4 regions of the Bradyrhizobium sp. 6(2017) genome follow, and region 1 is predicted to be linked to each of the others. Evidence: riboswitches for the same ligand, from Rfam matches in the RefSeq annotation. Region 1 holds a riboswitch; each other region holds the start of a gene.
The links. A riboswitch is a leader RNA that binds a small molecule or an ion and turns the genes downstream of it on or off. The one in region 1 is predicted to bind cobalamin.
Positions count from the first base shown of each region.

Region 2: linked by a shared signal. The riboswitch ahead of G6P99_RS03875 (TonB-dependent receptor) and the one ahead of metE (5-methyltetrahydropteroyltriglutamate--homocysteine S-methyltransferase) in region 1 are both predicted to bind cobalamin.
Region 3: linked by a shared signal. The riboswitch ahead of G6P99_RS17585 (DUF1636 family protein) and the one ahead of metE (5-methyltetrahydropteroyltriglutamate--homocysteine S-methyltransferase) in region 1 are both predicted to bind cobalamin.
Region 4: linked by a shared signal. The riboswitch ahead of G6P99_RS05860 (TonB-dependent receptor) and the one ahead of metE (5-methyltetrahydropteroyltriglutamate--homocysteine S-methyltransferase) in region 1 are both predicted to bind cobalamin.

Region 1 is NZ_CP049289.2:8,066,523-8,069,923, forward strand. Features, by position in the region: gene metE (5-methyltetrahydropteroyltriglutamate--homocysteine S-methyltransferase) at 99-2,444, opposite strand; cobalamin riboswitch at 2,547-2,746, opposite strand.
Region 2 is NZ_CP049289.2:832,909-836,309, reverse strand. Features, by position in the region: gene G6P99_RS03880 (FecCD family ABC transporter permease) at 1-863, opposite strand, end outside; cobalamin riboswitch at 976-1,173, shown strand; gene G6P99_RS03875 (TonB-dependent receptor) at 1,283-3,401, shown strand, end outside.
Region 3 is NZ_CP049289.2:3,789,039-3,792,439, reverse strand. Features, by position in the region: gene cobN (cobaltochelatase subunit CobN) at 1-320, opposite strand, end outside; gene cobW (cobalamin biosynthesis protein CobW) at 320-1,354, opposite strand; gene G6P99_RS17585 (DUF1636 family protein) at 1,351-1,725, opposite strand; cobalamin riboswitch at 1,820-2,030, opposite strand; gene cobO (cob(I)yrinic acid a,c-diamide adenosyltransferase) at 2,067-2,720, shown strand; gene G6P99_RS17575 (cobyric acid synthase) at 2,732-3,401, shown strand, end outside.
Region 4 is NZ_CP049289.2:1,241,078-1,244,478, reverse strand. Features, by position in the region: gene G6P99_RS05860 (TonB-dependent receptor) at 1-2,200, opposite strand, end outside; cobalamin riboswitch at 2,307-2,502, opposite strand; gene G6P99_RS05855 (CobW family GTP-binding protein) at 2,746-3,401, opposite strand, start outside.

The DNA.
Region 1 (3,401 bases):
CGCTAAACGCGGCCGGGCCTTTTGTATTCACGAAGGCTCTCCCGGGACTATCGAGATCTCCTTAAGCCGATCAGCTCGACGAAAGACCTGACCAAGGATCAATGGCCTATTGGAGCGGATGCAGCGCGCAGTTCGCGGGCCGCAGCGACCATGTTGACAAGTGCCGGGCGAACCTCCTCCCATTTGCGTGTCTTCAAGCCACAGTCCGGATTGACCCAGAGCTGCGACCGCTGCAGCCGCTTCAGAGCCAAGGCCATGAGCTCCTTCATCTCGCCGGTCTCGGGAACGCGTGGGGAATGAATGTCGTACACGCCTGGCCCAATTTGGTTCGGATAGTTGTAGTTCCTGAACGCGTCGAGCAGTTCCATCTTCGAGCGCGAAGTCTCAATCGAGATGACATCTGCGTCCATTGCAGCAATCGCATGGATGATGTCGTTGAATTCTGAGTAACACATGTGGGTATGAATCTGAGTTTGTTCGGCGACGCCCGATGAGCAGATGCGGAAGCAATCTCCAGCCCACTCGAGGTAAACGGTCCACTGCGCACGACGCAATGGCAAGCCTTCGCGTAGTGCAGCCTCATCGATCTGGATCATGGAAGCACCCGCATTCTCGAGATCGCCGACTTCATCTCGAATTGCGAGCGCAATCTGACGGCAGACTTCGCTTCGGGGAATATCCTCGCGAACGAACGACCAGTTCAAGATCGTTACTGGTCCGGTCAACATCGCCTTCATCGGCCTTTTGGTTAGCGACTGCGCATAGCGCCACCAGTCCACCGTGATCGGCTTCGGCCGCGAGACATCTCCAAACAGGATCGGCGGCCGGACACAGCGCGAGCCATAGGATTGCACCCAACCGTTTTTGGTAAATGCGAAGCCGGAGAGTTGCTCGCCGAAGTACTGCACCATGTCATTGCGCTCAAACTCGCCATGGACGAGCACGTCCAGACCGATGTCTTCCTGCCAACGTACGGCGCGCGCCGTCTCTTCCTTGAGGAACTTGTCGTATTGCTCGTCGCTCATCGCGCCTCGCGCATGCGCCGCCCGGGTATTACGGACCTCTGAGGTCTGAGGAAACGATCCGATCGTCGTGGTCGGGAACGCTGGCAGCCCGAAGCGCTTGCGTTGGATCTCGGCCCGACTGGCAAATGGGCTGGCGCGCCGGCGCATGGCCTGGTTGATCGCACTCAGCCGGACAACGACATTGGCATCTCGGATCTTCGGCGACGTCCGGCGGACGGCTGCGGCACACTCCGATTCCGCAAGAGCTTTCGCAACATTCTGGTCGCCTGCGAGTGCCCGCGCCAAGGTCGCAAGCTCACGCATCTTCTGAACCGAGAAAGCAAGCCAGCTCTTGACGTCGGAGGCGAGCCCGGTCTCGAGTTCAACATCGACCGGCACATGAAGCAGCGAGCAGGATGGGGCGATCTGTACGCGGTCCTTACCAAGCTTCGCAATCGCGGGGTCCAGTCGCTGGCGGAGCGCCGACAAATTCGATCGCCAAACATTCCGACCGTCTATGACGCCGAGCGACATGACGAGGTCACTTCGGCCGCTCGCAATGATCTGGCTCAATAACTCTGGCGCGCGAACCAGATCGACGTGAAGCCCGGCAACAGGCAGGCGCAGGGCAGCGTCCAGATTGTCGCAGAGGCCACCGAAATAGCTTGCAACCATGATCTTGATGGCCGGCCCTTCCTTTGCGAGCCGGCCATAAGCATGTACCAAGGATTTTCGCGAACTCTCATCCAGATCAAGGACTAGCCAAGGTTCGTCGAATTGAACCCAATTTGCCCCGCGTTTGGCCAATTCCTTCAAAAGCTCAATATAGACCGGTATCAGGTCATCCAGCAGTGACAGTGGCTGGAACGCAGGATCGGCACTCTTGCCAAGCTTCAAGAATGTAACCGGCCCGATCAGGACAGGGCGCGTCTGAAAGCCAAGGGCCTTGGCTTCCTCGTACTCCTCGATTGGTTTGCGAGAGGATAGTCTGAAAGTCTGCCCCGGGTGAAATTCCGGGACCATGTAATGGTAGTTGGTGTCGAACCATTTGGTCATCTCCTGCGCGGGTGCGCCATATCCACGCGACGGGTGACCGCAACTCCCATCCTGACCGTCGCATTGTGACCCGCGTGCCATGGCGAAGTATGTCTTGAGCGAAATGGATCCGGCATTCGTCTCGTAGACTTCTGGGATGGCACCAACCATGACACTGGTGTCGAGCACCTGGTCGTACAGCGAGAAATCGTTCGATGGGATCACGGTGACACCGAGAGACCTCTGGCGAGCCCAATTTGCGGCACGTAGGCCAGCTGCATCCTCGAGCAACTGCTGTTCGGCGATTTTTCCGGCCCAGTAACTTTCGAGCGCAACCTTGAGCTCTCGCCTTGGACCGATGCGTGGCGTTCCGAGTGTGGCAACCGGAAGAGAGAGTAGAGACATAGCGTTAACCCCATATTGGGGGCAAAGGCCATGGCGGACGCAGGCAGAAGAAGTCGCGCGAGCGACCGCTGCTTGGCGCACCACCGGGACACCCCGCCCGTGGACGAAGATAGTGTCGGGGCAGGTCTCCTGGCTCGCGGCTCAGCGCTGCTGTCCGGCCTTCCCGAAACCGTCAGGCTTCAGTGACTTCGTTGGACAGCGGCTCGCCGCTCACAGTTGCGGGGACAGCGCCGGCATTGACACCGGCTTCCCTCTTAGCTCCGGCCTAATGAGACCGGAGAACCTCGACACCTTCAATTATCGGCAAAAGGGATGTTCCGTCAACCTCGCGAATTCATGTTGCGATCTGCTAATGTGCCTAGCGGCATGCCCACCGTTCATCCTCGATGCAGAAGTCGCTCTGCAATCACGGACATCGGATGACATCCCGAAAGTCCCTCCGCGCGGGCAGCGACAAATCCGAATACGCCGCCTTTGCGCCGAGGACCACTTGGTCGAACAGACGGCTTTCATGCAAGCTGGCCCCGGTTCATCAAGCACGGCGCGCTGCGCTGCCTTCTCCAAGCAATCAACGATCCACCGAATAAGATAGCATACGCGGCGCGAGGTGTTTCTGTGATGCCAGCCATTTCTGGTAGGCGTCACTCGGACACTTTTTGGCGATACTGCCCAGGCAAGCATATCAACCAAACCAAGGAGACCGGCTCGCAATGAAAATGGCTGTTTGGAGTGCCCTCGGTGTCTTTGCTGTTGCCGTCTCTGTTCGGATTGATGGTAAGACCGCTCTTGAGTAACACCGCTCGACAGATTCTCTCGAAACTATTGATCGGCTCAAGCCGAGGCTAGCACGGCTCAGCGCCTCTACCTGCTTGCGGAGGACAGGACTTGCGTCGAAGCCGCATCTTCCGGTCGATTGAAGAGCACGATATGCGCCGGCCGACACGAGCGATCGCGCAT
Region 2 (3,401 bases), 2.8 Mb from region 1:
CGCGCCGGATCGTGACCGATCAGGGGACGCATCAGATGCGGCGCGAAGAGCCCGATGAAGCCGATCGTGCCGGTGACCGCGACCGCGCCGCCGACGCCGAGCGCAACGCCCGCGATCACGAAGAGCCGCAGCCGCCCGACATCGACGCCGAGGCTCTGCGCCGCCTCCTCGCCGAGCGTCAGCGCACGGAACGCGCTCGCCTGGCTGAGCAGGATCGCGGCACCCGCGATGATGAAGGGCAACGCCAGCGCGACATGCTGAAAGCTGCGGTCCTCGAGCGAGCCGAGCAGCCAGAACGCGATCTCCAGCACCACGAAGGGATTGCTGGAGAGGTTCATCACCAGCGCGGTCGCAGCTCCCGCAAAGCTCGAGATCGCGAGCCCCGCGAGGATCAGAATCAGCAGCCCGGCATTGCGGCCGGCGATCGCGAGCAGCGCGAACACCGAGCCGAACGCGGCGATGATCGCCACCACCGGCAGCGCGTAGGAGCGCACGTCGGCCAGGCCGAGCGCGATCACCAGCACCGCGCCGAACGCCGCCGATTGCGGCGCGCCGAACAGCGACGGCGAGGCCAGCGGATTGCGCAGCAGGCCCTGCAGCGCCGCGCCTGACAGCCCGAGAATGCCGCCGATTGCGAACGCCAGAATGGTGCGCGGCAAACGAATTTCGCGCACGATCACCTGCGCCACGTCGCTGCCGCCGCCGAACAGCGCCTCGGTCACCGCGAGCGGCGACAGCCGCACCGGCCCGATGCCGAGCGAGATCACGCACAGCAGCGCCACAAGCGCGAGCAGCGCCGCGGTGGCGCCCCACCGTCGCCGCGCCGCGACCTCGGCCGCCAAGGCAAAATCCTGCACGCTCATTGGATCCATGCTCTTACAGCGATCGCCGTGGCAGACAAGCGACACTCGATAAAAACCGTGGCCGCCCAGCCATTGCCCGACTTCCGCCGGATTGACTTTGCTGCCCGGCCGAACCCTAGATGAACATGACGGTTCTTTAGCGAGATGAAAAGGGAATGCGGTGCGGGGAAACTTCCCCAAGGCCGCGGCTGCCCCCGCAACTGTATGCGGTGAATCCTTCGTCACAGGCCACTGGGAATCTCGGTCCTGGGAAGGCGACGAAGGGTAACGACCCGCGAGCCAGGAGACCTGCCGTCAGCCGTGGTCACACGCGAAGATGCCGGTCGGGGAGTACAGGCATGAGCTTCACCTGAGGCTGTTAGCACGATGGTGAGACTGGTTCGCGGTGACGTGCCACTGACGTTACCGAGGTCTCGCTTATGCTCACTTTCTCTTTCCATTGGCGGCGCACGCTGCTGCTCGCGACGACGATGCTCGCGCCTGTATTTATTGTCTCCGCCGCGCGGGCGCAGCAGGCGCCTGCTCCCGATCAGCTACCGACCATCGAAGTCACCAAGCCGGGCGATCAGAACGTCACGCGCGCCAGGCCGGCCGCGGACGAAGCGCCGGCGCCGCGCCGCCCGGCGCCGGGCACCGCAGAGAGCACCAATGTGGGCGGCGGAAGCGGATCGGGCACCACAGGGACAGGCACGGCCACCGGAACGGGCGGCACCAGCGGCGGCCGCCAGTTCGCCGGCATTGTCGGATCGTCCTCGGCCCTGATCACGGCCGACGACATCGCGCATTCGCCGGTACAGTCGCTGCCTGAAATCCTCGCGCAGGTGCCGGGCGTGCAGCTGCAAACGCTCTATGGCGGGCCGAACGGCGCCAAGACCGCGGTCGACCTGCGCGGCTTCGGGGCATTCGCCACCGACAACACGCTGTTCCTGCTCAACGGCCGCCGGCTCAACGACGTCGACAAGGCCGGCTTCGACCTCACCACGATCCCGCTCGATTCGATCGCGCGCATCGAGATCACGCGCGGCAACAGCGGCGCCGTGCTCTACGGCGACAATGCGGTGGGCGGCGTCGTCAACATCATCACCAAGACCGGCGTCGGCGGTCCGCCGACGACGATGAGAGCCGAGGCGGGATATGGCTCGTTCAACACCCGCATGGCCGCCGTCTCCGCGGCGCTCAATGCGGGACCGTGGTCCACCTCGTTCTACGGCAACGGCATCAAGTCCGACGGCTACCGCGTCAACAATGCGCTCGACCAGCGCAACGCCGTCGGCAGCATCAACTACACCACGCCCGATCTGACCGCCTTCCTCACCGTCACGGGCAGCGACCAGAAGCTCGGCCTGCCCGGCGGGCGGCTGGTCGATCCGTCGATCGGGATCAACGAGCTGCAAACCGACCGCAGGGGCAGCAGCACGCCGTTCGACTATGCCAACCAGCAGACCGCCAGCGTCACCGCCGGCTTCACCAAGACGCTGATCAACGGCGTCGACCTGATCGTCGACGGCGGCTGGCGGCAGCGCGATACCCAAAGCGGCTTCTTCGGCACGGTACCGACCATCAGCTTCGCCTCGACCTACAACGATGCCGCGCTGGAGACCTGGTCGCTGACGCCGCGGCTCAGCGTCAAGAACGTGATGCTGGGGATGCCGTCGACGATCCTGACCGGCATCGATTATTACGATTCGACGTTCCGTCAGGCACGCGGCGCGTTCCAGGGCGTCGACCCCTTCCACATCTACAATATCGAGCAGCAGAGCGTGGCAGGCTACTGGCAGCACACGCTCGGATTGCTGCCGACCACCGACTTCGCCTATGGTGCACGCGTCCAGAATACCAGCGTCTCGGCGCGTGATCGCTACGACCCGAATGCGCCGTTCGCCTTCGACACGCAGGCGTCGCCGCTCGACAGCAACGAGACGCAATATGCGCTCCATGTCGGCGTCGAGCATCGCTTCACCGACACATTCTCGGTGTTCGGCCGCGCCGCGCGCGCATTCCGCACGCCCGACGTCGACGAGCGCGTCGCATCGGGTCCGTCATTCGACCCGCTGACCTTCCTGCCCATCGCGCAGAATTTTGCGCTCAAGACCCAGACGTCGGAAGACGTCGAGGGCGGCTTCCGGGTCAGGACCAACCGCTTCCAGGTCCAGACCAGCGTCTATCTGATGGATCTCGAGAACGAGATCCATTTCAACCCGGTGCTGTTCTACAACGTCAACCTCGATCCGACCCGCCGCTACGGCTCGGAAACCAGCGCCTCGCTCAAGGTCAGCGACAGCGTGACCTTGCGCGGCGGCATGGCGATCACCCGCGCGGTCTTCCGCGAAGGCATCTGGGCCGGCAACGACGTGCCGCTGGTGTCGCGCTATACCGGCAATGTCGGCGTGACCTGGAATATTTGGCAGAACTATCTGGTGTTCGACGCCACCGCGCGCGCCTGGAGCTCGCGCATCATGGACAACGACCAGGCCAACACCCAGAGCCGGATTCCCGGCAACGCCACCGCCGATATCAAGCTGAGCGGGCAAATTGATC
Region 3 (3,401 bases), 4.3 Mb from region 1:
CGCTCCTTCGCCAGACGATGCACCGCGGCCAGCCCGTATGACCAATAGGGTTCGCCGCCGATCAGCCGCACCAGGATGCCGCGCGCGCGCGACAGTGTGCGCTCGATATAGGTATCGACCGAGAGCGGATGGCGCAGCTCCGCGAGATTGGCGAGCCGCAGCGACGGCAGCGCGGCGCGGCCCCGCCGCCAGCCGGCCGCGAAGGCGGCGAGATCGCTGTCGGAAAACGACAACACCACGAGATCGGCCGGATCCTGGCCGAGGTCCCTTGGCGTCGCGGTCTCCTCAAGGCCGCGGCTCTCGCGGAAGACGACGTGCATCAGACACCTAGTCGCGCCCTGATCGCAGCTTCATCGATATCGCCGTGTTCGCCGATCACGACCAGCTTCGACTGCCGCGGCCGCGTGCCCCAAGGCATGTCGAACTGATGCCGTACCCGTTCGCCGACGGACTGCACTAGCAACCGCATCGGCTTGCCTTCGACCGCGATGTAGCCCTTGGCGCGCAGCACGTTCTGCTCGCGCGCCAGCCCCTTGATCGAAGCCACCAGTGCCTCGACATCCGAAACCTCGGGAAGATCGATCACTACGGAGTTGAAATCATTGTGCTCGTGTTCGGCTTCGCCATCATGGTGAGACGGCCGCGATGCGAGATCATCCTCTGCGGCGGCCTCGAGTCCCAGGATGACCCGCGCGTCGACGACGCCGTCGACGATCGGCAACATCGGCACCTCGCGCGGCATTTCGGCCGCAATCACCGCTTTGGCCGCCTTGATCCCCTCGGCTCCGGCGAGATCGGCCTTGGTCAGCAGCACGATATCGGCACAGGCGATCTGGTCCTCGAACACTTCGGACAGCGGCGTCTCGTGGTCGAGATTGTCGTCGGCCGCACGCTGTGCATCGACTGCGGCCGGATCCGGCGCAAAGCGGCCGGCAGCAACGGCCTCCGCATCGGCCAGCGCGATCACGCCGTCGACCGTGATCCGCGAGCGGATTTCCGGCCAGTCGAACGCCTTCAGCAGCGGCTTCGGCAAAGCGAGGCCGGACGTCTCGATCACGATGTGATCAGGTCTCACCCGGCGCGCGAGCAACTGCTCCATGGCCGGGATGAAATCGTCGGCGACGGTGCAGCAGATGCAGCCATTGGCGAGCTCGACGATGTTCTCGGCCGGACAATTGGCGTCGGCGCACGACTTCAGGATCTCGCCGTCGACGCCTTCGCTGCCGAATTCGTTGACCAGCACCGCGAGCTTCTTGCCGTTGGCGTTGCGGATCAGATGCTGGATCAGCGTTGTCTTGCCGGACCCGAGAAAACCGGTCACGACGGTGACCGGAACCTTGGCGAGCGTAGTCATTCTGCGGCCTCCGGCACGACGGCAAGGGGTGGGATTCGAGCGAGCGATTGCTTGCGAAAGATTTCCGGACGGCTGCGCCACGGCACGATGCCGTCAGGCGCCGCGGCATAGGCGGTGGCGCCCGCGATCACATCCCTGGCATTGTCAGCGGACAGGCGGCCGTAGACGTAGGACCACCGCCCCGGCGCACTGAGCGCGACCGAGCAACCCTGGCTGCACGCCGACAGGCATTCGACGGGAACAAGATTGACGTCATCGGGCACGCCGGCCTCAACAAGCGCGGCATACAGGCGCGCACCGGGCGCGAGCTCACCTTCCGCCAGCGTCTGGCCGGCGCGGCAGGTGATGCAGACATGAAGTGTAACGCTCATCGCCCATCCTGGATTAACAGCGGGAGGCGAAGAGGCACACGAACCGTTGTGAATGGGTTCGTTTCCCCGTCGCGGAACACCCCGTCCGCCGGTCTCACAACACGTTGCGTTGGCAGGTCTCCCGGCTTGCGGAGCAGGATTTCTCCCTCGATGCCCACCTTCCCGATTCTCGACAAGGAATCAGTGGCTTTGGGCATCTCTCCGGTCACGGTCGCGGGGGCGGCTGCTTTTCAGGCCCACCTTGAGCCCTATCGCATTCCCTCTTCGCCTGTCGTAGGACAGGAACCAACGCGGGCCCACCATTCGTCCGTGGCTCGAACTTGTCAAGCCGAAGGAACGTCATGATTTCTGAAGAAAACGGCGCCGAAGACGAGGTCGTCAGCAGCGAGGTTTCGCTGGATGCGCGCCACGCGACCAAGATGGCGAAAAAAAAGGTCGCCCGCGACAAGATCATGGCGACCAAGAGCGGCGAAAAGGGTCTGATCATCGTTCATACCGGCGCCGGCAAGGGAAAGTCCTCCTCCGCCTTCGGCATGATCGTGCGCTGCGTGGCGCATGGCTTCCCATGCGCCGTGGTGCAGTTCATCAAGGGCGCCTGGGATACCGGCGAGCGCCGCCTGCTCACCGGGCATTTCGGAGAGCTCTGTCAATTCCACGCGATGGGCGAAGGTTTTACCTGGGAGACCCAGGATCGCGCGCGCGACATCGCGGCGGCGCAGGCCGGCTGGGAGAAGGCCAAGCAGCTGATCGCAGACCCGAGCTTGCGCATGGTCGTGCTCGACGAGATCAACATCGCGCTGCGCTACGATTATCTCGCCATTGCCGATGTCGTCGACTTCCTGACCACGTCGAAGCCGCCGATGACGCATGTCGTGCTCACCGGACGCAATGCCAAGGATGAATTGATCGAGATCGCCGATCTCGTCACCGAGATGACGCTGGTGAAGCATCCGTTCCGCTCCGGCATCAAGGCCCAACCGGGCGTCGAGTTCTGACTGTTATCGCCATGGCGCGCGCATTGATGATCCAGGGAGCGGGTTCGGACGTGGGCAAGTCGCTCATCGTCGCGGGCCTGGCGCGCGCTGCCAGACGACGCGGCCTGCGCGTCTTGCCTTTCAAGCCGCAGAACATGTCCAACAACGCGGCCGTGACCATCGACGGCGGCGAGATCGGACGTGCGCAGGCCCTGCAGGCGCTCGCCGCCGGTGTCGAGCCGCACACCGACATGAACCCGGTGCTGCTGAAGCCGGAGAGCGATGTCGGTGCCCAGATCATCGTGCACGGCAAACGGATCGCGACCGCACGCGCGCGCGAATATTCCGCTATGAAACCGTCGCTGATGGGCGCGGTGCTGGAGAGCTTTGCGCGGCTGAAGGATCGCGCCGATTTGGTGCTGGTCGAAGGTGCCGGCAGCCCCGCCGAGGTCAATCTGCGTAAGTCCGATATCGCCAATATGGGCTTTGCGCGCCGGGCTGACGTGCCCGTGGTGCTGGTCGGCGACATCGACCGCGGCGGCGTGATCGCGCAGCTCGTCGGTATCCAGGCGGTGATCGATCCCGAGGATGCCGCGATGATCCAGGGTTTTCTCATCAACAAGTTCCGCGGCGATCCGACGCTGTTCGACGACGGCTACCGCTTGATCGAATCCCGCACGGCGTGGCGCGGCTTTGGCGTAC
Region 4 (3,401 bases), 3.2 Mb from region 1:
CGTAGACCTTGTCGAACAGATTGTAGACGCGGAACGCAACCGTGGTGCGGTCATCCGGCTTCCACCTGACACCGCCATTGACCACATTGTAGCCCGGCCGCAACTGGGTGTTGGCAAGGTCGGAGTACATCTGGCCGACGATCTGGACGCCGCCATAGACCGACCAGTTGGATGCGAAGTCCCAGGTCAACCAGACGTTCGACACCTGCTGCGGTACGTTGATCGGAACGTTGCCGGCATAGCTGACGAGCTTTCCGCTCACCAGCTGGCTGTTGTTGTCGTACTTCGCCTGCAGCAGCGCGACATTGGCGTCGACACGCCAGCCATAATCCAACGCCAGTCCGACCGATGCCTCGACGCCGCGCGATGATTGCTGGCCGACCTGCAATGCGAGGCCGACGGGATTGTTCGGATCGGCAACGAGCAAATTGTTCTTGACGATCTGATAGCCCGCCAGCGTCCACTCGCCGCGCCCGCCCAGGAACGACTGCTTGACCCCGAACTCGGTCTGCTTGCCGGTGGCGAGCTGGAAGGTCTTTTGCGTGGCCGACAGCGAGATCAGATTGCCGACCGGATCGACGCCGACCGCATACTGACCATAGAACGCGAGGTTCTTGATCGGTTCATAGACCACCCCGGTGCGCCAGCTGGCGCCCGAGAGCGCGACGTCAAAACTGTTCGACGGCGTCCGATAGTCGGTGCGGTCGACCTCGGGGCGATCGTACCTGACGCCGGTGACGAGCGACAATTGATCGGTCAGCAACAGACGATCCTCCGCAAACAGCGCGTATTGATTGACGATCGCATTGAAGCCGGGCGATGTCGCAGTGGTCGTCGCGAAGAACGATCCGGGATCGAAGACGTAGGGGTTGACCGACGACGCGCCGCCAAACGGCGAGTTATTGGTGTGGGTGAAGTCGATGTGGTTAACGTCGAATCCCGCAACGAAGCGGTTCTCGAGGCCGAAGATGTGGCCGCTGAAGGTCGCGTCCATCCGGTTGCCGGCCTGCTTCTGGTCGTGGAAGATCTCGATATAGTTGCCGCGATCGATCAGATTGGTCTTCGGATTCCAGGTGTAGCTCTCGATGTCGCGCCAGTGCCGCTCGCTGGTCAGATAATAGAGCGTGTTGTTGATCTTGATGCCGTCGGCGACGTCCCACTCGGTCTTGAACTGGGTCCAGCTGTCCTGATAGCGGATCGTGCTGTCCAGCGCGTTGTAGTTCTTGAAGCGCAGCGCGTCCTGGATCGCGCCGTTGATCAGCGGCGTGCCGAAATAGCGCGACGGGCTGCGGTCGCCATAATCCTCGGAGAGCGTGAAGGCGAGATTTTCCGACGCCTGCACCCGCACCGCGGCCGAGACCACCGCATTCGAGGTCTTGTCGCGATCGACCCAGCCGTCCGACATGTTGCCGGTGGCATTGATCCGGTAGGACACATTGGGATTGATCGGACCGGTGCTGTCGACCGAAAGCCGCCGCGTCATGTTGCTGTCGAGCGAGACCTCGGCTTCGTTGTAGGGCGTGCCCAGCGGCTTTTTCGGAATTACGTTGATGACGCCGCCGATTGCGCCTTCGCCGTATAGCACCGAAGCCGGGCCGCGCAGCACCTCGATGCGCTGCGTCGACCAGGTATCGTACGGGAACGTCAGGGTTCCCGAGCCGATATAAAAGCGCGTACCGTCATACAGCGTCATCACCGAATTGCTGCCGGCAAAGCCGCGGGTGCTGAACGACAGGCCGCCATTGCCGGGAGCCGGCGTTGCGATGAACCCGGCCGCGTCCTGGGTGACGGCATCTGTGACATTATGCTGGCCGCGTTCGGCGATGGTCTGCGACGTGATGATCTCGACGCTCGCCGGCGTTTGCAGCGGCGTTAGATTCAGACGGCTGCCGGTGCTCCCCGGCGTGGTGGCGTTGAGCGTCGGCGACGCCGATCCCGAAGCGCCCGACGCTGCGGCGCGCGGTGTGTTGCCGGTTGCCGCGGCCGGTACAGGTCTGGAGCGTGGCCGCGACGACGACGCCGAGTTGCTGCTTCGCGCCGCGGGCTTGGGCTTTTCGGATGCCGAGGGCGAGACCTCGATCGGATCGAGCCTGGTTGGTGGCGGTGTTTGTGCTCCACCTTCAGCCGGCAGCAGCAGCGATGACAGGGAGCAAACGAGGCCGAGGCGCCAGCGGCGCGCAACGGGAGAAGACGGAGACATGAAAGGACCCGCGGTAACGTGGCACGTCACCGCGAACGCGGACTGGCGCATTGCCCAAAAGGCAGTGCTCCGATCCCACCAGGACGCCCCCGCCCGATGTGCTCGCGTGTGACCACGACTGACGGCAGGTCTCCTGGCTCACGGGTCGTCGCCTGTCGACGCCTTCCCGGACCGAATGGTCCAGTGGCAAATTGACGAAAGGCTCGCCGTTTACAGTTGCGGGGACAGCTGCGGCATTGGGGTTACCCTCGCACCGCATTCCCTTTTGATCCCCGAAGGGAACCGTCGGCGGAAACGATAGGTGGTGCGGGATGGGCTGTCAATTCGGCGCGATTGTCGCGCACGTGCTTTGCGGGACGGTGCTGCGGCGATGACACACGGCTTGTATCGCTGACGCGGAGACCTCCTTAACCCGTCTCCTGAGGAGCCGCGTAGCGGCGTCTCGAAGGATCGACGGCCCGGCTGGTGGCCGTGCACCCTTCGAGACGCGCTACGCGCTCCTCCAGCGACAAAGGCAAAGCCTTTGCGCGGGGGTGACGGAAAACTCAGGTAGCTTCGACGCAGCCTGCCATGATCGCATCGATCTCGGCGCGCGAGAGCACACCTATCTCGGCGATGAACACGATTCGCGTGCGCGGCACGCCGGGTGCCGGCACGCCGCCCGCAGCCAATGTCGCGCGTCCGCCGGCGAGTTGAAACACTGTCAGTCGCCCAGGCTGCTCCACCGTCTCGAACAATCCCTTCGCCCGCGCGAGTTTCGGCGCCAGCCTGCCGATCGCCTGCTGCAAGCGCGGCAACCGCACCGGCCGCTCCGACGTCCAGCTCAGCGTCTCGAACCGGTCGGACACCGGCCGTCGTGGCGCGGTCTCGCGCGGCGCCGGCAAATGATCGATATCCGCCGGAAGCAATAGTTCCGTCGGCACCTCGCCATGCAGCGCATCGACCACGACCGCCGCCGGCCGCACCGCGCGTACCGCGTCGCGGATCGCGGTACGCGCGGTGGCATCAGCCAGGTCGACCTTGCTCAGCGCCACCACATCGGCCGCCCGCAGTTGCGACCGCAGCAGCGCATCGTCCAGCATCGTCGCAGGCTGCGTGGCGTCGACCACGCACAGCACGGTCTCCAGCGGCGCTTCCTTCCAGATCACGGGATCCATCAGGTTGCGCACGATGTCGGCGGGATCGGCGATCCCGCTGGTCT